3 regions of the Vescimonas fastidiosa genome follow, and region 3 is predicted to be linked to each of the others. Evidence: a T-box and tRNA genes for the amino acid it is inferred to sense, from the RefSeq annotation. Region 3 holds a T-box; the other regions hold tRNA genes.
The links. The T-box of region 3 lies ahead of KI236_RS02750 (valine--tRNA ligase). A T-box ahead of a tRNA ligase gene usually reads a tRNA of that ligase, here a tRNA-Val.
Positions count from the first base shown of each region.

Region 1 (7,663 bases), on a different replicon from region 3:
TGAAAGACATTCCCCTGTCTCAGGACTATGACCTGGAGGACATTTTGGCGGAGTTCGGCACAGGCGCCACCAAGCCCAAGGCGCCGAGCCGGCCGGAGAGCCCGGAGCCGGAAGCGTCCCCCCCTGTGGCGGAGGAGTCGGAGCCTGCCCCGGCGCCCCCGCCTGCGGAGCTTGCCCCGGAGCCGGAAACGGCGGAGGAACCCGCCCCCGCCGGGGACGAGACTGCCGAAGCCGCCTCCGACCCGGAGGAGCCGAAGGAGCGGCTAGTGTCCCTGGAGGATGTGATGGACCGCACCGTATCCGCCGTCATGGAGGAGGAGTCCGCCCAGCGGCAGATGGAGATGGCCCAGGAGGAGGCAGCGGCCCGCAAGGCCAAAAGAGCTGCCCTGCGCCGGGCACGCCTGGCGGCCTGCAGGTCCTTTTTCCGGAAGCTGATGGCGGCTAAATCCCGTCCCATCCCGAAGGAGGATGAGGAGGCCCTCCCTCCGGAGCCGGACATGGATGAGGCGGAGTTCGAGCAAAAGCGCCTGTGCCGCCGCCACCGGGGGGCAGCATTGCGCTGCCTGCTGCCCGCGGCTTTGCTGGTGGGCATCACGGCGGCGGAGGCCCTTGTGACCCTGCCCGCCTTTTGGACGGATACCCCCGCCCTCCGCTTCGGTACGGTGGGCGGCCTGCTGCTGCTGGAGGCAGCCTTTGCCCTGCCCCTGTGGCGGGAAATGGCCGCGCTTTTCCGGGAGCGCCGCTTCAGCTGCGCCGCCGGCGCGCTGGTGCTTTTCCTATCCTGCATCGCCGACTGCGTATGGTGCCTGGTCAGAGGGGGCGAGCATCTGCCCCTGGCCGGGGCGGCGGCGCTGGTGATCTTCTGCTGCCAGTGGGGCGCTTTCCTGCGGTGTGAAGGCCGCCGGGAGAGCTTTCACCTGGCCAATCTCGGAGGCACCCCGCCCTGGGGTGTTTCAAAAACCGAGGCAGGCGCCGTGAAGCAAAGCGGACGGATAGACGGCTTTTACACCCACACCATGACCCCGGATCCCATAGAAAAAGGGCAAAACCTGCTTCTGCCTCTGCTGCTGGCCACGGCCTGCGTTTTGGCCGGGGTGGTATGCCTGTCGGATGTAAAGCCCGGGCAGCCCTTCTGGGTGCTCACGGCCCTGCTGACGGCGGCCATGCCCCTGTCTCTCCCTGTGGCGGGAGCGCTGCCCACGCGGCTGCTGGCCCGGCGTCTCAGCCACAGCGGCTGCGCCGTGGCGGGGTATTGCGGGGCAAAGAATGTCAGCGGCTTTCGCCGCATTATCATTACCGATGAGGACCTGTTCCCCTCCGGCACCCTGTCTCTCCACGGGCTGAAGATTTACGGGGAGGAGCTGGGCCGGGTGCTGTCCTATGCGGTGGCCGTAGCCCGGGCGGCGGACAGCCAGGCCCTGCCGCTTTTGGAGCAGATGCTCTCGGATAACGGTGGACACGCAGAAAAGCTGGACGATTTCCGCTGGTATGAGGAGGGCGGTGCCGGCGGCTCCATCCACGGGGAGACGGTGCTTCTGGGCAGCGCCTATTTCATGCGCAAGCAAAAGGTACGCCTGCCCAAGGATCTGAAGGTCCCCTCGGGGCTGTTTTTGGCGGTGGACGGCCAGCTCACAGCCATTTTTGCCCTGCGCTATCAGCCCTCTCGCAATGTGGACTGGGCGCTCCGGGCGCTGCGGCGCAACCGGGTGATCCCGGTGCTGGCGGTGCGGGGGTGCAACCTCACCCCGGATTTCCTGCGCCGAAGCTTCAAGGTGGATGCAAAGCCCATTTATCCGGATGTGCAGACCCGGCTCACCCTGCTGGAAAAGACCCGGGCGGTGGCCCCGGCCCACGCGCTTATTTACCGGGACGGGCTCATGCCCTATGCAGAAACCGTGCTGGGCTGCCGAAAACTGCTGCTGGCGGTGCGCCGGACCGGGGCTCTGGTGTGCCTGGCGGCGGTGGCGGGCCTGCTGCTGTGCTACTACCTCACGGGTATCGGCGGCTATGCATCCCTGACCCCTCTGCGGCTGGTGCTGTTCCAGCTCTTGTGGCTGCTGCCGGGCCTGCTGCTGGCGGGGCAGGTGAAATATTTCTAAGCCTGCAGCTTGGGGCTCTCGATGCCCTCCGGCTCCTCCTCCCGATGATTCGGCACAACCACGGCAGCGGAAGAAATGGCCGCAATCCCATGTAAAAAAATACGCCCGGAGGATTCTTCCATCCTCCGGGCATAAATAGCAGCAGGAATTATTTTTGATAAAAATGAAAAATCCGAACTCGCTCCTCCTGGGGAAGAAGTTCGGATTTTTCATTTTTGGTGGAGACTGCTGGACTCGAACCAGTGACCTCCTGCGTGTGAAGCAGGCGCTCTAACCAGCTGAGCTAAGCCTCCTTATTCGGCAACCCGTTACGGATTGCCTTGTGGTGACCCGTACGGGACTCGAACCCATGTTACAGCCGTGAAAGGGCCGTGTCTTAACCACTTGACCAACGGGCCGTTTTTTTGAAAGGGGGTCCCCTGAGATGCTCTGCATCTCAGGGGAAAATGGTAGCGGCGACTGGATTTGAACCGGTGACACTGCGGGTATGAACCGCATGCTCTAGCCAACTGAGCTACGCCGCCATGTATCCACCCCTGACAGGCAAGAGTTATGATACCATACCCGTCCCGGAATGTCAATTCTTTTTTTCAAAAACCCGTGCATTTTTTAACCCGGGACATACACCGGCCCCGCCGATGCCGCATAGAGTGGAGAGCGGAAAGGAGAGGGCCTATGGAAAAGAAAACTGTGCTGAAAAACTATGGATTTTTGGCCGTGATGCTGCTGGCCATGCTCACCGGCTGCCTGTTCGGCCAGCTGCTGCCCAAGGCGGCTGAAGCCGTGAAGCCCCTGGGGACGGTGTTCATCAACATGATGTTCTGCGTGGTGGTGCCGCTGGTGTTCGTGTCCATCGCCGGAGCCGTGGCCAACATGGGGAGCCTGCGCCGGGCGGGGAAGATCATGGGCGTCACGGTGGCGGTGTTCGTGGTCACGGGGACCATCGCGGCGGTGCTTATGTTCGTGCTGATGAAGCTGGTGCCGCCGGTGCTGACGCCCTGGCAGGAGATCCCGGCGGGAGAAATAGGGGCCCACGCCTCCACCTCGGAGATGCTGGTGAATTTCTTCACCGTGGAGGATTTCGCGGGCCTGCTGAGCCGCAAGGCCATGCTGCCGCTGATCGTGTTCTCGGTGCTTTTCGGCTTTGCCGCCAACATGGCAGGCGGGGCGGAGACAGCGGTGGCCAAGTGGCTAAGCGGCATGACGGAGGTCATGCTGAAATTCGTAAAAATCATCACCTACTATGCGCCGGTGGCCTTTTTCGCCATCTTCGCAAACCTTGTAGCCACCTACGGCCCTCAGATCGCCGGGGCCTATGGCCGGGCGCTGGCGGTGTATTATCCCCTGTGCCTGGTGTATGTGTTCACGGCGTTCCCGCTGTTTTCCCGGTTCGGCGGCGGACGCCGGGGGCCGGGGGTGATGCTGCGCAACATCGGCCGGCCCGCCCTGGTGTCCCTGGGCACCTGCTCCTCGGTGGCCACCATCCCCTCCAACCTGGAGGCGGCGGAGCGCAGCGGCATCAGCCGGGATGTGGCGGAAATGGTCATCCCCCTGGGCGCCACCATGCACATGGACGGCTCCTGCTTTAGCTGCGTGCTGAAGGTGGCCTTCGTATGGGGGGTGTTCGGTCAGGAGCTGCGCTGGAGCAGTCTGCCGGCTGTGGTAACGGTAGCGGTGCTGTCGTCGGTGGGCATGAGCGGCGTACCCGGCGGCGGCTACATAGGCGAGTACATTATATGCTCCCTGTTTTTCCCCACGCAGATGGAGCTGGCCTTCCCCATCCTGGTGGCCATCGGCAACCTGGTTGACCCACCGGCCACCATGATAAACGCCTCCGGGGACTATGTGATCTCGTTCATCGTTTCCCGTTTCGCAGACGGGAAAAACTGGCTGGAAAAGGCCCTGGCCAAGGAGTAAGAAAATTTTCCCGACAGACCGAAGCAAGGCGGCACACCTGCGTGCGCCGCCTTGCTTTATACTTTGGTAATTGACTTTTCGGGGGATCAATACATACCGCCCATGCCGCCCATGTCAGGTGCGGGAGCTGCGGGTGCGGCAGGCTGGGGCTTATCGGCCACCAGGGACTCGGTGGTCAGCACCATGCCGGAGACGCTGGCGGCATTCTCCAGAGCGGAGCGGGTCACCTTGGCGGGATCCACGATGCCGCTGGCGATCATGTCGCAGTACTCCTCCTTGTAGGCGTCGAAGCCGTAGCCGTTCTTGCCGGAGGAGCGGACCTTCTCCAGGATCACAGAGCCGTCCAGACCCGCGTTGGCTGCGATCTGGCGGATGGGCTCCTCCAGAGCCTTGGCCACGATCTGCACGCCGGTCTTTTCGTCGCCCTCCACCTTATCCAGCAGAGCGGTGACAGCGGGGATGGTGTTCACATAGATGGTGCCGCCGCCGGCCACGATACCCTCTTCCACGGCGGCCTTGGTGGCGTTCAGCGCGTCCTCGATGCGGAGCTTCTTCTCCTTCATCTCCGTCTCGGTAGCAGCGCCCACCTTGATAACGGCCACGCCGCCGGCCATCTTGGCCAGGCGCTCCTGCAGCTTCTCCTTGTCATACTCGCTGGTGGTCATGCCGATCTGGCTGCGGATCTGCGCCACGCGGTCGGCAATGGCCTGCTTGTCGCCGGCGCCGTCCACGATGATGGTGTTCTCCTTGGTCACCTTCACCTGCCGGGCACGGCCCAGCATGTCAACGGTGGCATCCTTCAGGGTCAGGCCCAGCTCCTCGCTGATAACCTGGCCGCCGGTGAGGATGGCAATATCCTGCAGCATTTCCTTGCGGCGGTCGCCGAAGCCGGGGGCCTTCACGCACACCACATTCAGGGTGCCGCGCAGACGGTTCACGATCAGGGTGCTCAGGGCCTCGCCCTCCACATCCTCGGCGATGATGAACAGCTTCTTGCCCGCCTGGACCAGCTGCTCCAGCAGGGGCAGGATCTCGGAGATAACGGAGATCTTCTTATCGGTAATGAGGATGTAAGCGTCGTCGATAACAGCCTCCATCTTCTCGGTGTCGGTGACCATGTAGGGGGTGATGTAGCCACGGTCAAACATCATGCCCTCCACCACCTCGCTGTAGGTCTCGGCGGTCTTGGACTCCTCGATGGTAATAACGCCATCGGCGCTGACCTTCTCCATAGCCTCGGCAATGAGCTTGCCGATAAAGGCGTCGCCGGAGGACACGGTACCCACACGGGCAATGTCATCGGAGCCATTGACCTTCTGGCTCTGGGCGTGGATGGAGCTTACCGCGGCCTCCACAGCCTTGGCCATGCCCTTCTTCATAACGATGGGATTGGCACCGGCGGCCAGGTTCTTCAGGCCCTCCCGGACCATGGCCTGGGCCAGCAGGGTGGCGGTGGTGGTGCCGTCGCCGGCCACATCGTTGGTCTTGGTGGAAACCTCCCGCACCAGCTGTGCGCCCATGTTCTCAAAGGGATCGTCCAGCTCGATCTCCTTGGCGATGGACACGCCGTCGTTGGTGATCAGGGGAGAGCCGAACTTCTTATCCAGCACCACATTGCGGCCCTTGGGGCCCAGGGTGACCTTTACGGTATCGGCCAGCTGATTGACGCCGGACTCCAGAGCCTTCCGGGCCTCGTCGCCGCGCTTAATAATCTTAGACATATTGATTGCCTCCTATATTGCAGATAATGATTTTACAAAAGAATGTCACTGCGAGGGAGCGAAGCGACCGTGGGAATCCGTAACACCCTTTGCATAAGGCCGGGGAGAACGGATTGCCACGACCAGTCTGCGGACTGGTCTCGCAATGACAGCGCAGAAGTTTTTTATTCAACAATCGCCAGAATGTCGCCCTGCTTCACAATGATGTACTCCACATCCTCCAGGGTGATCTTGGTGCCGGCATATTTATCGGTAATGACCTTGTCACCGGGCTTCACGGTCATGGTCACGGGGTTGCCGTCCACCATACCGCCGGGGCCCACGGCGATAACCTCCGCCACAGAGGGCTTCTCCTTGGCAGAGCCGGTGAGGATGATGCCGCCCTTGGTGGTCTCCTCCGCCTCGGTCATTTTCAAAACCACGCGGTCAGAAAGCGGTGTCAGTTTCATGGTTGTTTTCCTCCTTATATCCTTTTTATTAAACAAATTCAGCGTTAGCACTCAAAACGCAGGAGTGCTAACGCTGATTATAATACCACATCTCTATCGATTTTCAAGGGGTATTTTGGAAAATTACAAAAAATTCACATTTACTCCCCAGTGGGCGCGGTCTCCCGGGCAGTGGCGTTGCAGGAGCAGCCGTCGGGGCCGAAGAAGTTCAGCTTCTGATCTGCCAGGCGGATGTGGACATGATCGGTGGTGATGCACTCGCCGTCCAGGCAGGTGACAATGTCCTTTTTCTCCGAGTCGATGACGATGTCCTTGGCGGTGGAGCAGTGCGCCAGATGAGGGAAGCGGTGGTACTCGCCCTTGGAGTAGGGGCCCACAAATTTCAGGAAAGTGCTGCGGCTCACCTTGTCCACCACCAGGGTGTTCAGTACGCCGTCGTCCATCCGGGCCTCCGCCACGGGCATGAAGCCGCCGCCGTAATAGCGTCCGTTGCACACGGCCACCACGGCGTAGTCCTTCTCCACGGAAACACCGTCCAGTGTCACGGTCCAGTGGGTGCCGATACCCTTAAAGAGGAAGTTCACCGCCAGAGACACGATGTAGCTGCTCTTGCCGTCCAGAATGGGGCTTTCGCTGAACTTGTGGACATCCTTGGCCACCCTTGCGTCAATGCCGGAGCAGGCAATGGTCAGGGCGATCCGGTCATTGGCCTGGATGGCATCTATGGGAAACTGCGGCCCGTCCCACAGATTTTCCGCGTCCCGGAATTTCTCCATATCGCTGCCGAAGTTCTTGAGGAAGTCGTTGCCGGTGCCAATGGGGATGACGCTCATAGCGGCGTTATCGTAGCCGATGATGCCGTTGGCCACCTCGTTTACGGTGCCGTCGCCGCCGCAGGCGTAAAAGCGCAGCTCCTCGCCGGTCTGGCAGAGCTTTTTGGCCAGCTCCGTTGCGTGGCCCTGACGCTTGGTGAGAATGCACTGCACATCCAGGTCGTGCCGGGTGCGCAGGGAATCCGCCATGTCATAAATGCGCTGGCGGCTGTCGGACTTCCCCGCCGTAGGATTGATAATAAAAATATGTTTCATAAGACCCTCCGCTATGGAAAAGAATAAAAACACATGCGTTCATTATAGCAGGCACAAAGCAGAATTTGTGTACAAACTGAAAACAAATGCCCCGCACGCTGTTCGCAAAACTTCCGGCTCCTCCGTAGGGGCCGATGCCTACATCGGCCCGCTCCCGGGCTTGCACAAATTTCCTTGTCATTCGTAGGGGCGGACGCCTCTGTCCGCCCGCCGATGCTGTACCGCACCTCTTGTAAAAGGTGTCATTGCGAGACCAGTGCGCACACTGGCTGTGGCAATCCGTAACTCCCGTCCTTATAGGCCCCCTTGCCTAAAGGGGGCTGACACGGCGAAGCCGTGACTGGGGGATTCTTTCCCCGTACCCACGGCAGGGCACACGGGCCCTGCCC
Region 1 is NZ_AP023416.1:88,736-96,398, forward strand. Features, by position in the region: gene KI236_RS07565 (hypothetical protein) at 1-2,099, shown strand, start outside; tRNA gene KI236_RS07570 (tRNA-Val) at 2,316-2,392, opposite strand; tRNA gene KI236_RS07575 (tRNA-Glu) at 2,423-2,497, opposite strand; tRNA gene KI236_RS07580 (tRNA-Met) at 2,547-2,623, opposite strand; gene KI236_RS07585 (dicarboxylate/amino acid:cation symporter) at 2,775-4,016, shown strand; gene groL (chaperonin GroEL) at 4,103-5,737, opposite strand; gene KI236_RS07595 (co-chaperone GroES) at 5,902-6,186, opposite strand; gene KI236_RS07600 (diacylglycerol/lipid kinase family protein) at 6,327-7,274, opposite strand.
Region 1: it encodes a tRNA-Val, which carries the amino acid that the T-box ahead of KI236_RS02750 (valine--tRNA ligase) is inferred to sense. The anticodon was not compared.

Region 2 (7,663 bases), 390 kb from region 3:
GTCAGCGACTTGGTGGCCACGGCGCCCATTCAGATGGACGAGACCTGGGAGTGGCTGAAGGAAACGGTGAATTCCATGGAGGATGAGGACTACCGGGCCCTCTGTCAGGAGATGCTGAGCCGCTATGGCAAGCAGTTTCGGCTCATTCCGGCGGCCAAGAGTATGCACCACGGCTTTGTGGGAGGGCTGCTTATGCACACAGCCTACATGGTCCGGGCCGCCTGCTTCTACGCCAAGCTTTATCCGGCGCTGGATCGCAGCCTGCTGCTTTCGGGCACTCTGCTCCACGACCTGTGCAAGTGCGAGGAGTTTGTCACCTCGCCTCTGGGCCTGGTGGCGGAGTATTCGGTGAAGGGGCAGCTTCTGGGACACCTGGTCCTGGGCGCCGAGGCTGTAAGCCGGGCGGCGGCTGCCCTGGGAACGCCGGAGGAGAAGTCTGTGCTGCTGCAGCACATGATTCTTTCCCATCACGGTGAGCCGGAATTCGGCGCGGCGGTGCGGCCTATGTGCATTGAAGCGGAGCTTTTGAGCTACCTGGACCTCATCGACAGCCGTATGGAAATTTACACGGAGAATCTGGAGAATACGCCCGCAGGCACCTTTAGCGGGAAAATTTATGCCATTGATAAGAAGATCTATAACCATGGCTGAGCAGTTTTCTAATTTTCATACCCACACCTGCCTCTGTGACGGCAAGGACCGCCCGGAGGACCTGGTGCAGGAGGCCTTGCGCCTGGGCTGCCCGGCCCTGGGCTTCAGCGGCCACGCCTACGCCCCCTATGACGGGGACTACTGTATGTCCCCGGCGGGGACGGAGGAATATAAGACCGAAATTCGCCGGCTGCAGGAAAAATACGCAGGGCAGATCCGTATTTACCTGGGTATAGAGCAGGATTTTTATTCCCCTGCCTCCACGGAGGGGTATGACTATGTTATCGGCAGCGTCCACTACCTGTATAAGGATGGCGAATATCTGCCTGTGGATGCCTCCCGGGCTGCCCAGGAACAAGCGGTGCAGCAGCACTACGGCGGGGACTGGTACGCCTTCACGGAGGACTATTTTGATACTCTGACCCGGGTCTACGAAAAAACCCGCTGCCGGGTGGTGGGACACTTTGACCTGGTGACCAAGTTCAATGAGGCGGATGCGCTTTTTTCCACTGACCATCCCCGCTACCGCCGGGCTGTTCTCCGGGCTTTGGATACCTTGTGCGCTGCCCCGGTGGTATTTGAAATCAATACCGGCGCCATCTCCCGGGGCTACCGCACAGAGCCCTATCCCGCCCGGTGGATCCTGGAGGAGCTGCGCCGCCGGGGCATCAAGCGCATCCTCTCCTCCGACTGCCACAGCCGGGAGAATTTGCTCTTTGGCTTCGAGGAGTACGCCCCTTGGCTGGACTGAACTTCACCGTTCGCTGCACCCCAAATGCATCGAACGGTATTTTTTGCAAAAGGATGCTTCGAGTCGGGAAAAATTTTTGAAGATTTATAGACTTTTCTCCCGGTTTTGTATATAATAATTAAGATTCTGCGTTTTACTTAGGAGGAGGAAACTATGGCCTCATTGAAAGAAGAAATATCCCGGCGGCGGACCTTTGCGATTATTTCCCATCCGGACGCCGGTAAGACTACATTAACGGAGAAATTCCTGCTCTATGGCGGGGCCATTGCCCAGGCGGGCGAGGTCAAGGGCAAGCGGGCCAGAGCCGCCACCTCCGACTGGATGGAGATCGAGAAGCAGCGCGGTATTTCCGTTACCTCATCGGTGATGCAGTTCCGCCATAACGGCTTCTGCATCAACATCCTGGATACCCCCGGCCACCAGGACTTTTCCGAGGATACCTACCGCACCCTCATGGCTGCCGACAGTGCGGTGATGGTCATTGACGGGGCCAAGGGTGTGGAGCCCCAGACCCGCAAGCTCTTCAAGGTCTGCGCCCTGCGGCACATCCCCATTTTCACCTTTGTGAACAAGATGGATCGGGAGACTCGGGACCCACTGGAGCTGTGCGAGGAGGTAGAGCGGGAGCTGGGGATCGCCACCTATCCTATGAACTGGCCCATCGGCTGCGGCAGAGAGTTTAAGGGGGTGTATGACCGAGAGAAAAAGCGCATCCTTCACTTCACCGATGCGGGGCACGCCCAAAAAGCCGCCGTCACCGAGGCGGAGCTGGATGATCCCGCCCTGCCGGAGCTTATCGGCGAGAAGCTCACGGACATCCTCCGGGACGATGTGGAGCTTTTGGGCGCCGGGGCGGAATTTGACCTGGAGGCTGTGCGGTGCGGCAAGCTCTCCCCTGTATTCTTCGGCTCGGCCCTTACGAATTTCGGCGTGGAGCCGTTTTTGGAGTCCTTTTTGCGTATGACCCCACCGCCCCTGTCTCGCCAAAGCGACGAGGGCCTGGTGGATGCCTTCTCTCCGGATTTCTCCGCCTTTGTGTTCAAAATTCAGGCCAACATGAATAAGGCTCACCGGGACCGCCTGGCCTTTATGCGCATCTGCTCCGGGAAGTTTGAGCGAGAGGCAGAGTATTACCATGTGCAGTCGGGCAAAAAAATGCGCCTGTCGCAGCCCCAGGCCATGATGGCTGCCGAGCGAGAGATTGTGGACGAGGCCTATGCCGGTGATATTATCGGCGTGTTCGACCCGGGCATCTTCTCCATCGGCGATACCGTTACGGTGCCGGGTAAGAAGTTCCGCTACTCCGGCATCCCGTCCTTTGAGCCGGAACTGTTCCGCTCCGTGTCCCCCAAGGATACCATGAAGCGCAAGCAGTTTATTAAGGGCGTGCAGCAGATCGCTCAGGAGGGTGCCATACAGATCTTTAAGTTCCCCGGCAGCGGCTATGAGGACATCGTGGTAGGCGTGGTAGGCGCTCTGCAATTTGATGTGTTTGAGTACCGTATGCGCAGTGAATACGGCGTGGAGCTGCGGATGGAGGGACTGCCGTACAGCCATCTGATCCGCATTAAGGGCTATGAGGGTGACTACCGGGACATGACCCTGTGTACCGACTCCCGGGTTTTGCAGGACCTTCGGGACCGCTACTTCATCGCCTACTGCGGCGCATGGTCGTTGGGCTTCCTCACCAAGCACAACCCCGGTCTGGTGCTGGACGACCAACTGAGTGTGTAAAAGTTCTACAGACTGTCGATAAAGTGGTAGAATTTGCGGTAACGGCAAGGAAGGCCATCCCTCACAACTGAAATCTAAAGTCAGGAATATCCCGGCAAATTCAGCTATTTGCCGGGGTATTTTTATGAAAAAAACAGCCCTCACCCGGGGGTGAGAGCTGCAAATAAAGCGTAGCCGAAGCAGAAGCGGCAGGTCAAAAATCTTTTTCAAAATCACAGGTCGGGAGTGGATGAAAAGCTCAGGTCTTCCCGTGGATAGAGGTGCCGCACTTGGGACAGGTGATGATGATTTTTCCCTTACCCCGAGGGACACGGCAGACGGTGCGGCACTGGGGACAGGTGAAGTATTTGTGGTCCTTATCCCTGCTGCGGGCTCGCTGACTTTTCAGGGGGTTCACGATTTTCGTGAGGAACCAGGCGTTTTCGCTGCGGCGCTTGGGAAGATTCCTGGAAAACATACGGAACAGGGTCCACACCATCAGGAGAAAGCTTGCCGTGGCCAGGATCGTCTGGGCCGTCTCGTTTTTGCTGCGGACGATCAGCTCCGCCGTATCCAGCAGCAGGACGGCCACCAAAGAGGCCCAGCCCAGCGAATCGACGCCGTTGCGTCCGTACATAAAGCGGGAAAATGCGTTACCCATTTTCTGGAAGAAACTCATAGTATAGCCTCGATTTCTATGGGGGTTTTCATCTGCATTATTTTACAGGAAAACACACGACAGGTAAAGGGTAATTCCACAAAGTTTACAAATTTGTTACGAATTATTTTGCCCTCGGTGCTTTACTTTCACGAACTAAAATGGTAAAATGAAAGGGAATTATAAAGGAGGGCGAACGCTATGCTGCATCCTGCCAAGTCGAAAATTGCCACCAAACAGAAGAGTGACCTGCTATACAAGGCCATTTTGAAGCTGGAGACCGAGGAGGAGTGCTACAACTTTTTCCAGGATCTATGTACCATCTCCGAAATGCGCTCCATGGAGCAGCGTTTTGAGGTGGCTACGCTGCTGAATAATGGCATGATTTATAACGAGATATTGGAAAAGACCGGGGCCTCCAGCGCCACCATCAGCCGGGTGAATCGGTCCCTCCTCAATGGAGCCGGGGGCTATGAGAGCATTCTGGAGAAGATGAAGGAGAGCGGCGAGGAATGAACGCATACCAGGGCCTGGCCGGGGCCTACGACTCCCTCACCGGGGATGTGGCGTATGAAAAGCGGGCGGACTATCTGGAAAAGCTCTTTGCCCGCAGCCGCATCCCGGTACACACGGTGCTGGATCTTGCCTGTGGCACCGGCACCATGACCTGGCTGCTCACCGGCCGGGGCTACGAGATGATCGGCGCGGACGCCTCCGAGGAGATGCTGGCCGCCGCCATGATGAAAAGCGGCAGCGTGGAGGGCATCGCGCCTATCTTCCTGCACCAGTCCATGCCCAGGCTGGACCTGTACGGCACCGTGGACGCCGCCATCTGCTGCCTGGACAGCCTCAATTACCTCACCTCTCCCGCCGATGTGCAGCGGACTTTTCAGCGGCTGCATTTGTTCATCGCCCCGGGCGGGGAGCTTATTTTCGATGTGAACACCCTGGATAAGTTTCAGAGCCTGGACGGCCAGGTGTTTTTGGATGAAACGGAGGAGAGCTACTGCGTGTGGCGCACGGAGTTTCGGCGGAGCATTTGCTCGTATTGGGTGGATCTGTTCCGCAAAGGGACGGACGGGCGCTACCGCCGGGATACCGAGCTGCACCGGCAGCGGTACTATGCCCCGGAGGAGCTGGCCGGCTGGCTTCGGGAAGCCGGGTTCGGAAATATCCGCGTGTACGGCGACTGCCGCTTGCGCCGGCCTAAGGACGGCGAGCAGCGAATTTATTTCTGCTGCACGCGGGAGTGACGGAGGAATATTGAAAAATGGATTCGGTATTTGATTTGCTCAGAAAATATGAGAAAAAGGGCGATTTTGCGCACTCCTCTGTAACCCAGCAGATGATAAAGGAAGCCGAAGAAAGGCTGGGTGCAAAACTGACGGAAGCATATAAGAAATTTTTATTAGAATTTGGATTTGGCGGTTTGGATGGCATTGAAACATTGGGCATTGCCAAAAATGGACGAATGGTTGTTGTTGATACAACATTGGAGCTGCGCACATTGGGAATGCCTAAAAACCTTATAGCCATCGAAGATTGTGACGAATGGTTTTACTGCATTGAAAACGAGTCTCAGCGGGTAGTTTCTTGGTCGATAGAAGATGGAAATGATTATAGAGAAAGCTACTCTGATTTCGAGGCCTATTTGCAGGACAGAGCGAATGACGCGATAGATAATTTATAAAGAAGGAATTTTCAAGCTATGAGCGATAGAATTGTCAGAGCCATCACCTCCGATGGCCTGGTCCAGGCGGCAGCCATCAGCAGCCGCGATCTTACCGAGCGCGCCCGGCAGATCCACAAGACTCTGCCGGTGGCCACGGCGGCTTTGGGCCGTACTTTGGCCGGCTGCGCTATGATGGGCAACGCCCTGAAGGGCCAGGGCGCTAGCCTTACCCTGCAAATCAAAGGTACCGGACCGTTGGGCACGATTCTGGCTGTGTCCGACCCGGCGGGGAATGTCCGGGGTTATGTGACCAATCCTCAGGTGGACCTGCCCCTGCGGCCCGACGGCAAGCTGGATGTGGGCACGGCGGTGGGCGCCCAGGGCGGCACCATGACCGTTATTAAAGACCTGAACATGAAGGAGCCCTATGTTGGCACCGTGGACCTGCTGGGCGGCGAGATCGCCGAGGACATTGCCGGGTATTTTGTGGAGTCAGAGCAGATCCCCACGGCCTGCGGGCTGGGAGTGCTCATTGAACGGGACCAAAGCGTCCGGGCTGCCGGGGGCTATCTCATTCAGCTGATGCCCGGTGCCGACGAGGACACCATCACCAAGGTGGAGGGGGGCGTCCTGGCGGCGGGAAATGTGTCCGCCATTTTGGACAAGGACCCGGACCCGGAGCATCTGCTGAAAACCGTTTTGTCCGACTTCGATGTAAAGATTTTGGAGTCCGACCCGGTGGAATATAAGTGCTATTGCAGCCGTGAGCGGGTGGAGCGGGCCCTCATTTCCTTGGGCGCAGAGGAGCTGAAGAACATTCTCGCCGAGCAGGGCTCCTGCCAGATGACCTGCCAGTTCTGTGACGCGGTATACAGGTTTGACGGCCCGGAGCTGCAGCAATTGATCGATGACCTGGAGAAGAAAAAATAATTGGTAAAATATGATTTTTGGTGTTGACAACAGGACTTGTTTTCGGTATAATAAACCCTGTCGTTACGAATGGAGCGGCTGAAGCGGGAGCATAGCTCAGCTGGTTAGAGCACCTGCCTTACAAGCAGGGGGTCACTGGTTCGAGTCCAGTTGTTCCCACCAAAAATAAGGCCAAGTAGTTCAGTTGGTTAGAACGCCAGCCTGTCACGCTGGAGGTCGTGGGTTCGAGCCCCATCTTGGTCGCCATATGCCTCTGTAGCTCAGTTGGTAGAGCAGCGGACTGAAAATCCGCGTGTCGTTGGTTCAACTCCGACCGGAGGCACCATTTGCGGGCGTAGCTCATCTGGTAGAGCGCGACCTTGCCAAGGTCGAGGTAGCGAGTTCGAGCCTCGTCGCCCGCTCCAAATACAGAGAGAACTTCGGTTCTCTCTGTCATTCGGTGACATAGCCAAGTGGTAAGGCAAGGGTCTGCAAAACCCTCATTCCCCGGTTCAAATCCGGGTGTCACCTCCAACGAAAAACCCTGTAATCTCAAGGCTTAATAGTGACAAGTAACTATTTTGTCGCAGAGAACGGTGTGACCCGAAGGTCACGCCGTTTTTCTGTGTTCATAGGTTGTTTGCGTGATGATAGGCTCGGAAATAACGGGAATATCTACATCGTCCACGAAGTTGAAGAAAATCTTCACTTTCTGCTTGCGCTTGCCGCTGGATTTGTCCGGGGCATAGACGATGATTTTCTTGATATACTCGTTCACGATGGTCTGTGTCAGCTCCTCCACATCCACATATTTCTGTGTCAGGGCGATAAAGGCATCCAGACCGTCGTTCATTTCTTCCCGCTGTTCCACCCATTCTTCGATAACTTCAATTTCGAGCTTTAACCGTTCCTGCTCCGCTTCATAGTCCGCAGACATCTTTCTGTATCTGTCCTGATTGAGATTTCCAAGAACATAGTCCTCGTACAGCCGGGCGATGATGACATCCAGATCGGCAAGGCGTTTCTTTGCCTGTTCCAGCTTCTTTTTGTCATCCCGGATGCTGCGCTCCTGGTCAGTCCTGCGGCATTGCAGCCATTCCTCCTGAAAACCGTCCACATCGCTTCGGATATACTCATTGACTGCCCGGATGCGTTCCAGAACGATTTCACGAAGCACATCTTCCCGGATATAGTGGGCAGTACAAGTACCACGGTTGCTCTTGTAGTTGTTGCAGACGTAGTGATCCTGCTTGCCCTCAAAGCTTTTGCTTGTGGCAAAGTGGAGCTTGCCGCCGCAATCGGCACAAAA
Region 2 is NZ_AP023415.1:954,465-962,127, reverse strand. Features, by position in the region: gene KI236_RS04720 (3'-5' exoribonuclease YhaM family protein) at 1-651, shown strand, start outside; gene KI236_RS04715 (histidinol-phosphatase) at 644-1,402, shown strand; gene KI236_RS04710 (peptide chain release factor 3) at 1,556-3,136, shown strand; gene KI236_RS04705 (hypothetical protein) at 3,375-3,794, opposite strand; gene KI236_RS04700 (YerC/YecD family TrpR-related protein) at 3,975-4,289, shown strand; gene KI236_RS04695 (class I SAM-dependent DNA methyltransferase) at 4,286-5,026, shown strand; gene KI236_RS04690 (SMI1/KNR4 family protein) at 5,044-5,463, shown strand; gene hslO (Hsp33 family molecular chaperone HslO) at 5,482-6,375, shown strand; tRNA gene KI236_RS04680 (tRNA-Val) at 6,461-6,537, shown strand; tRNA gene KI236_RS04675 (tRNA-Asp) at 6,545-6,621, shown strand; tRNA gene KI236_RS04670 (tRNA-Phe) at 6,625-6,700, shown strand; tRNA gene KI236_RS04665 (tRNA-Gly) at 6,704-6,779, shown strand; tRNA gene KI236_RS04660 (tRNA-Cys) at 6,814-6,888, shown strand; gene KI236_RS04655 (recombinase family protein) at 6,965-7,663, opposite strand, start outside.
Region 2: it encodes a tRNA-Val, which carries the amino acid that the T-box ahead of KI236_RS02750 (valine--tRNA ligase) is inferred to sense. The anticodon was not compared.

Region 3 (7,663 bases):
GGTGACAAGCCCCGTCAGGTCGGTGGGCGCCGTATCCGTCACGGTGATGTCACTGGCGTAAGCCATGCGTTTAATGAAATGCTCCCCCATGCGGTAATCCTCTGCGTGGTCCGAGGCAATGATCATTTGGGCCTTCTTGCTGGGAGGCACATTCATCTCAGCCCGACGGGCACGAACAGCGGAAATAGCATCCTTCACCGCTTCCATGGCCTGCTCCTCCGCTCGGAAGTCAAACTCCGGGCGGTACACGGGCCAAGGCGCGGAAATGAGATATTTACCCTCGTGGGGCAGAGCCTGCCAGATTTCCTCCGTAATAAACGGCATGAAGGGGTGCAGCAGCTCAAGAATACGCAGCAACACATAGCACAGTACATTCTCGGCTGCCAGCTTGGCAGCCGGGTCGTCGCCATTCATACGGGTCTTGGTCAGCTCGATATACCAGTCACAGTAGGTATCCCAAATGAAGTCGTAAATCTTGGCGGAAGCCACACCCAACTCGTAGGCGTCCATATTGTCCGTGATCTCACGGATAAGGGTGTTGAGCTTACTGAGGATCCACTTGTCCTCCAGCTCCAGCTTATCGGGCAGCTCTACCTTTTCGATGGTCAGATTCATCATCACAAAGCGGGACGCGTTCCAGATCTTATTGGCAAAGTTACGCATAGCTTCGCATTTTTCCACAAAGAAGCGCATATCGTTGCCGGGGCTGTTACCGGTAATCAGGTTAAAGCGCAGAGCATCGGCACCGTACTGCTCCGCCATATCCAGGGGATCGATGCCATTACCCAGGGACTTAGACATCTTTCGGCCCTTTTCATCCCGAACAAGGCCGTGGATAAACACAGTCTTGAAGGGTTCTTTCTTCATCTGCTCCATGCCGGAGAAGATCATTCGGGCCACCCAGAAGAAAATAATGTCGTAGCCGGTAACCATGACGGAGGTGGGATACCAGTATTTCAGGTCAGCGGACTCCGTATCGGGCCAGCCTAAAGTGGAAAACGGCCACAGTGCCGAGGAGAACCAGGTGTCCAGCACATCCTCATCCCGGGTCAGGTGTGTGCTGCCGCACTTCTCGCACTTTGTGGGATCCTGGCGGCTCACATTGATGTGACCGCAGTCATCACAGTACCAGGCAGGGATCTGATGGCCCCACCAAAGCTGACGGGAAATGCACCAGTCATGGACATTTTCCATCCAATTAATATAGGTCTTGGTGAAGCGCTCGGGCACAAACTTGATCGTACCGTCCTCCACCACACGAATGGCTTCCTTGGCCAGAGGTGCCATCTTCACGAACCACTGGGCGGAAATCAAGGGCTCCACATCGTTGTGGCAGCGGTAGCAGGTGCCAACATTGTGCGAATAGGGCTCAGCCTTAATGAGGTAACCCTGCTCCTCCAGATCCTTCACGATGGCCTTGCGGCACTCGTACCGGTCCATACCGTTGTAGGGGCCGCCGTTTTCGTTGATGGTGCCGTCATCGGCGATAACGCGGATGACTTCCAGATTGTGGCGCAGGCCCACCTCGAAGTCATTGGGATCGTGAGCAGGCGTCATCTTTACGGCGCCGGTACCGAAGCCGATCTCACAGTATTCGTCGCCAATGATGGGTATTTCTCGGTTCATAATGGGCAGGATACAGGTCTTGCCGATAAGGTGCTTAAACTTCTCGTCCTCCGGGTTTACAGCCACACCCGTGTCACCCATCATGGTCTCGGGACGGGTGGTGGCAATGACGATGTCACCGCTGCCGTCGGTAAGGGGATAACGCACATACCAGAGGTTGCCGGGCTTATCGGTGTATTCCACCTCGGCGTCGGACAGAGCCGTCAAGCAGTGAGGACACCAATTGATGATGCGGCTGCCCTTGTAAATGAGGCCCTTATCATACAACTCGCAGAAGGTCTCCCGCACCGCCCGAGAACAGCCCTCGTCCATGGTAAAGCGACTGCGATCCCAGTCGCAGGAGGCGCCCATTTTCATCTGCTGCTGCACGATGCGATTGCCATATTTCTCCTTCCAGTCCCAGACCCGCTCCAGGAATTTTTCGCGGCCCAGATCGTGGCGAGTAAGTCCTTCCTCCTTGCGCAGGGCCTCCTCCACCTTGATTTGGGTGGCAATGCCGGCATGGTCGGTGCCTGGAAGCCACAGGGCCTCGTAGCCCTGCATCCGCTTAAAGCGGGTGAGGATGTCCTGAAGCGTGGAGTCAAGCGCGTGACCCATGTGAAGCTGTCCCGTAACATTGGGAGGGGGCATTACGATGGAAAACGGTTTTTTATCAGGATTGGGCTCGGCCTTGAAGCATCCACCGTCCATCCACATTTTATAGATCCGCGGCTCCACATCCCGGGGATCATAGACCTTGGGCAATTCTTTTCGCATGGTAAAAATCTCCTTCACGGTATTTGGCAAAACAAAAGGCCCGCTCCGTTTTGCCACAAAAGCAAAACAGGGCGAACCATAAATACAGTCCGTGGTACCACCTGTGTTCGAGGGTCAAGCCCTCGCACTCAAAAGCCGATAACGGCGGCGGCCGCTGCCGCTTACTTACGCTGGGCGGCAGAACTCCGAAGCGACTTCCTCCCGGCCCTCACGGAAGCTCACACCTACCGCTCCCTCTCTTTGCATAGCGTCCGGAAGTACTACTCTTCATCACTGTTTTTTCAATATGAGATTATTTTACTGTATCTTCCGACGGAAGTCAAGTCTATTTGGCATCGACGGAATCGGAAAAAAGTAAAAACCCCGATAAAATCGGGGTTTTTGCAGGCTACAACTTTTTTGTAGTCTCTTGATGGCGCAGAAGGAGGGATTTGAACCCTCGCGCGGGTTTTTAAGCCGCCTACTCCCTTAGCAGGGGAGCCCCTTCGGCCACTTGGGTACTTCTGCATTCCTTATAAACGGTTTGGCGGAGAGAGTGGGATTCGAACCCACGGATGCTTTCACATCGCCGGTTTTCAAGACCGGTGCTTTCGACCACTCAGCCATCTCTCCGTGTGTGAAAGTGCGCTCAACCCAAACGCAAGATTTATTTTATCATAGGGTCGCTGCTTTGTCAACCACAAACTCATTGTTTCAGCTCTTCTTTTTTAAGAAGCTCCTGCCTTCTGTGCAGAGGGCAGGAGCTTCTAAAGGGACACTTACTCGTTAGCCGCAGCGGTCTCCCGAGCCTGATCGGCCTTGCCGTTAATTTCTGCCGGGTCGTGGTAGGTGGGCACGGTCTTGCGGATGACCTCTAACACGGCGGACTGCTCCTCCGTCTCGATGGCCTGGCGCACCAAGTCCAGCTTGCGCTCTACTTCCTCCCGGGGCAAGCCCTTATCCCGCTCAATGAAGATCATGTCATTGCTGGTCTTATCCAGCTCCTCTGTCTTCATCAGCAGCTCCTCATAGAGCTTTTCGCCCGGACGCAGGCCTATCTCCACAATGTCGATATCCTTATAGGGCGTAAAGCCGGACAGGCGGATCATATTTTCCGCCAGATCCAGAATTTTTACAGGCTTACCCATGTCAAGCACAAACAGCTCCCCATTGTGGGCCATGGCACAGGTGACCATTACCAACTGCACCGCCTCGGGAATGGTCATAAAATAGCGGATGATACGCTTATCCGTAAGAGTGACCGGGCCGCCGGCTTCGATTTGGCGCTTAAACAGGGGGATTACCGAGCCGTTACTGCCCAATACATTGCCAAAACGCACCGCCGTAAACTCCGTTTTGCTGTTTTCCCGGCACTGGATGACCATTTCACACAGACGCTTACTGGCACCCATGACATTGGTGGGATTCACAGCCTTGTCGGTGGAAATGAGCAGGAATTTTTCCACGCCGTACTTTTCGGACATCTCCGCCACATTGTATGTACCCAGCACATTGTTCTTCAGTGCTTCCACACCGGAGTGCTCCATCAGCGGCACATGCTTGTGAGCGGCGGCGTGGAACACAATCTCGGGCCGCAGATCACGGAAGATGTGCTCCAAGCGCTCTACATCCCGGACAGAGGCGATGATGACCTCCAGATTGAGCTTATCCCCGTATTTACGGATCAGCTCCTGCTGCACATCGTAGGCATTATTCTCATAAATATCTAAAATAACCAGCTTCTTCGGTTGCAGGGCCGCAATTTGACGGCAAAGCTCCGAACCGATAGAACCACCGCCGCCGGTAACCAGCACGGTTTTTCCGGCATAAAAAGCCTTCGTCTCAGGATTCTCCACCTCGATGGGATCCCGGAACAGCAGGTCCTCGATGCGAAAATCGCGCAGGGTACGCTTGGCCGTAGACTTTTCCTCCGTTCCGGAGGGATAGTCGTATATTTTCACGGAGCACCCGGTGCGGCGATAACGCTCATATAGCCGCTGCTTGCGCTCCACAGTCAGGTCCGGCAGAGCAATAATGATCTCCTGCACCTTCATGCGCTTTAAAAGGTTGGCTGTGCTGTCGTCCTCGGAATAAATGGGCACACCGTTGACCGTCTGACCGATTTTCTCCGGGTCTGTATCAATGAAGCACACCGGCACATAGCGAGATCGGGGGTTGCGGAAAAATTCATCTGCCAGGGTGGCGCCTACATTCCCTGCGCCTACGATGGCCACTTCCGCTTTATAAATTTGGTTTATGGAGTTACCCTCGATGGTCTTATCTGCGTTTTTGCAGCGGTAGGCGTAGAGGAGCTGATAGCAGTACCTGGACAGCAGTGTCACCAGTAAAATAGCCATGGCCACGATCATGTGCACGCCAATGCCTAGATTCACCGCAAACCACACCCGACCGATGAGCATCAGAATCAAATTGGATATAAAATCCGAAACCATAATGGTCAAATAAGTCTCGATATTGGCGTAGCGCCAAACATTTCGGTACACACCGCAGAGGATTCGCCCGGTCATCAGCATAATCACCAGGGCAGTCAAACGGATGAGGTTCAGCTCCCCGTTAAGGACGATGGAATGCAGGCGCAAAATGCCGACCAACGCAGTCATATAGTACACACAGATGATGATGGCAATGTCTACCAGCATCAGCTCAATTTTCCGTTTACTTAATTTCATGACAGATCCAATCCTTTGTATTGCCAGAGGAATTTACCCTCTTGAAAATGCAGTGTTTCCGCTGCAAGTTTTATAATTATAACACAAAAGGTATGGCTTGTCACTATTTCTTTCCCAAATTTTCGATGAAGGTGGTAATTACTTATGCAGCCACTGGCGCAATTGCTCCCACAGCTCCACGCAGCGGAACTTCACCTGGTATTCCTCCCCCTCCTCTTGCATGAAATCAAGATCCTCCCTCTCCATACCGCAGGCTATACCCGTCTCCCGGACATTCGCGGCTGCTGTCATACACAGGGGCGGATAGACTACGCACCACCAGTTCTGCCCCTCTGCCTCACCGATCAGTACGCGCAGCGCCAGGTATTCCCCTGCCGGTAAGCGGAAACCGCTGTAGGTTTTCAGTGGGAACTCAACCGGCTCCAGGCGGGTCTCCACTCTGTCAGCGCAGCCATTTTCCCGCAGGGTCTCCTCCGCCATGGCCTGAATAGTGGGCAGGGCCGCTCGAAGGGTGCGGTTGGCCTCCTGTCTGTCCGCAGCAGTGCGCATGGTATTCTCTGTAAAGGCAAGTACCTTGTCGCGCACTTGCAGCTTCAGCGCCTGGTCTCGTTGGCTGTCTGAGTTTGCCACCACATGAAGGCGAATCATTTTTTGCTGAAGTCGGTCCTGTCTACCCAAAGCCGCTGCGCCCATCAGCAGGCATACTGCCAGCATGATAAGCAGGGCGCACTCCAGTGCGTTCCACTTGCTTTTGTTTTGTTTTTTACCCATAGAAAAACACCGTCCTATGTAGAATTTCTTACAGTATGGACGGTGTTTCTGATTTTTAAACGCTTTCGGCAAACCAGGTTTGGGGATAGATCTTTTGCAGCTCTGCCGCCGCAGCCTTGGCTTTGTCCTCCCGGGTGAACAAGCCGTAGACCGCCGAGCCGGAGCCGCTCATGCAGGCATTTCGGGCGCCCAGCGCCAGCAGCCTATTTTTGATAGCAAAAATCTCGCTGCTCGCCTCTAAAACCCCTTCAAAGCAGTTACCCAGACGATCGCTGATTTCCTGCATATCCTGATACTCCAGTGCCTTAATCAGGCCCAGGGTGTCAATGGAAGAAACCAGCTCTTTTTCATCCAGCTTGGCATACATCTCCGCCGTGGAGAAGGAAAACTCCGGCTTGCAGATAACGAACCAGCATAAGGGCAGCTTAGGCAGCTTCAGAAGCTGCTCCCCCCTACCCCGGACCATAGCCGTTACGCTGCGCACACAGAAGGGCACATCGCTGCCCAGCTCCGCGGCCATACGCTCTAGGTCCTTTATCATCATCTCCGGGCGATAGAGCTTGCGCAGGCCTCGCAGAACTGCCGCCGCATCGGCACTGCCGCCGCCCAGACCCGACTGCATGGGAATACGCTTGGAAAGCTCAATATGCAGACCATCGCAGGGTATACCTGTCTTTTTGAAGAACAGCTTTGCCGCCCGGAGACAAAGATTTGTGTCGTCCAAGGGCAGGCCCGGGCAATCGCAGGTCATGGAGATCTCGCCGCTTGTGCCGCTCTCCAGGGTCACCTCATCATACAGGGCTGCGCAGGACATCACCGACTGCACCTCATGGTATCCGTCGCTGCGCTTTTCGCCTACCTCCAGCGTAAGATTCAGCTTGGCAGGGGCCAATTCCGTCAGTTTCATTTTTCATCCTCTTTTCCGTTTAACAATGTATCGCCGAATTTTTCGCACATAGCCCGCTGCACCGCAGGCTCTACCAGTTTTGCGGACAAAATCTCCAGCGCTATGGCCACACCTGTCATAATCTCCTGAGGCAAAATACCCAGCAGCCGCACCGAGCGCATAACCATGAAAATCAGCGCTCCAAGGGCCAGGCCCAACTGCCACAGGGTGCGGCAAAAAGTCTCCCGAGCATAGAGAAGCTGCTCCGGGTTCAGCGCCTCTTTTCGGCGGTAGGGCAGCTGCCGAATGCACCTCCAGCCCAGGCCGCCCAGCACCATACATGCCGGGACTACAAAGCCCGGCCACCAGATCCAAAGCACTCCTTCTCCCTCCCATCGAGTAAAGCCGCCGGGAGGACTTCTCTCCCAGCGGCTCTATTTTAGCACAGTTTATGCGCAAATGCCACGATTATTTTACGATTTTGCGAGCCTCGATATAGTAGCGCTTATCCTGGGCGTGCCCCATAGAGAAGGTCTTGCGGGGCAGCACACCGTCGGCCATAACGGTCTTAAAGAGCTGTTCCTTACCCATGGCAGGCAGCTTGATACCGAAGTTGCCGGGCTTGCTGCCCAGCTCATCCACCACCTCGTCGCCGTGGATATAGTCCACCTCGCCGCCAAACTCCTTGAGATACTTGTCCAGGAAAGTCTGCACAGAGGCAACACACAGCTGCTTTTCGGGATGGGGAATGGTGATAAAGCCGGACTTGTCCGCATAGTTGTAGGCAAACACATGGCCCTCGCCCTGTCCCTCATAGCAGTCAGGATAGAACTTCTTCAGCTCGGCCATAAGATGCTCGGGCTTCACACCAAAAAGCACCCGGTGGATGGGCTCAAACTGCAGGGCGTCATCATGGTTGTTCACCACCTCCACCAGAGCGTAGCGAGCGGGCAGA
Region 3 is NZ_AP023415.1:561,333-568,995, reverse strand. Features, by position in the region: gene KI236_RS02750 (valine--tRNA ligase) at 1-2,382, opposite strand, end outside; T-box leader at 2,447-2,665, opposite strand; tRNA gene KI236_RS02745 (tRNA-Ser) at 2,796-2,889, opposite strand; tRNA gene KI236_RS02740 (tRNA-Ser) at 2,907-2,994, opposite strand; gene KI236_RS02735 (nucleoside-diphosphate sugar epimerase/dehydratase) at 3,141-5,051, opposite strand; gene spoIIR (stage II sporulation protein R) at 5,190-5,822, opposite strand; gene ispE (4-(cytidine 5'-diphospho)-2-C-methyl-D-erythritol kinase) at 5,878-6,729, opposite strand; gene KI236_RS02720 (hypothetical protein) at 6,726-7,088, opposite strand; gene KI236_RS02715 (DUF1015 domain-containing protein) at 7,177-7,663, opposite strand, start outside.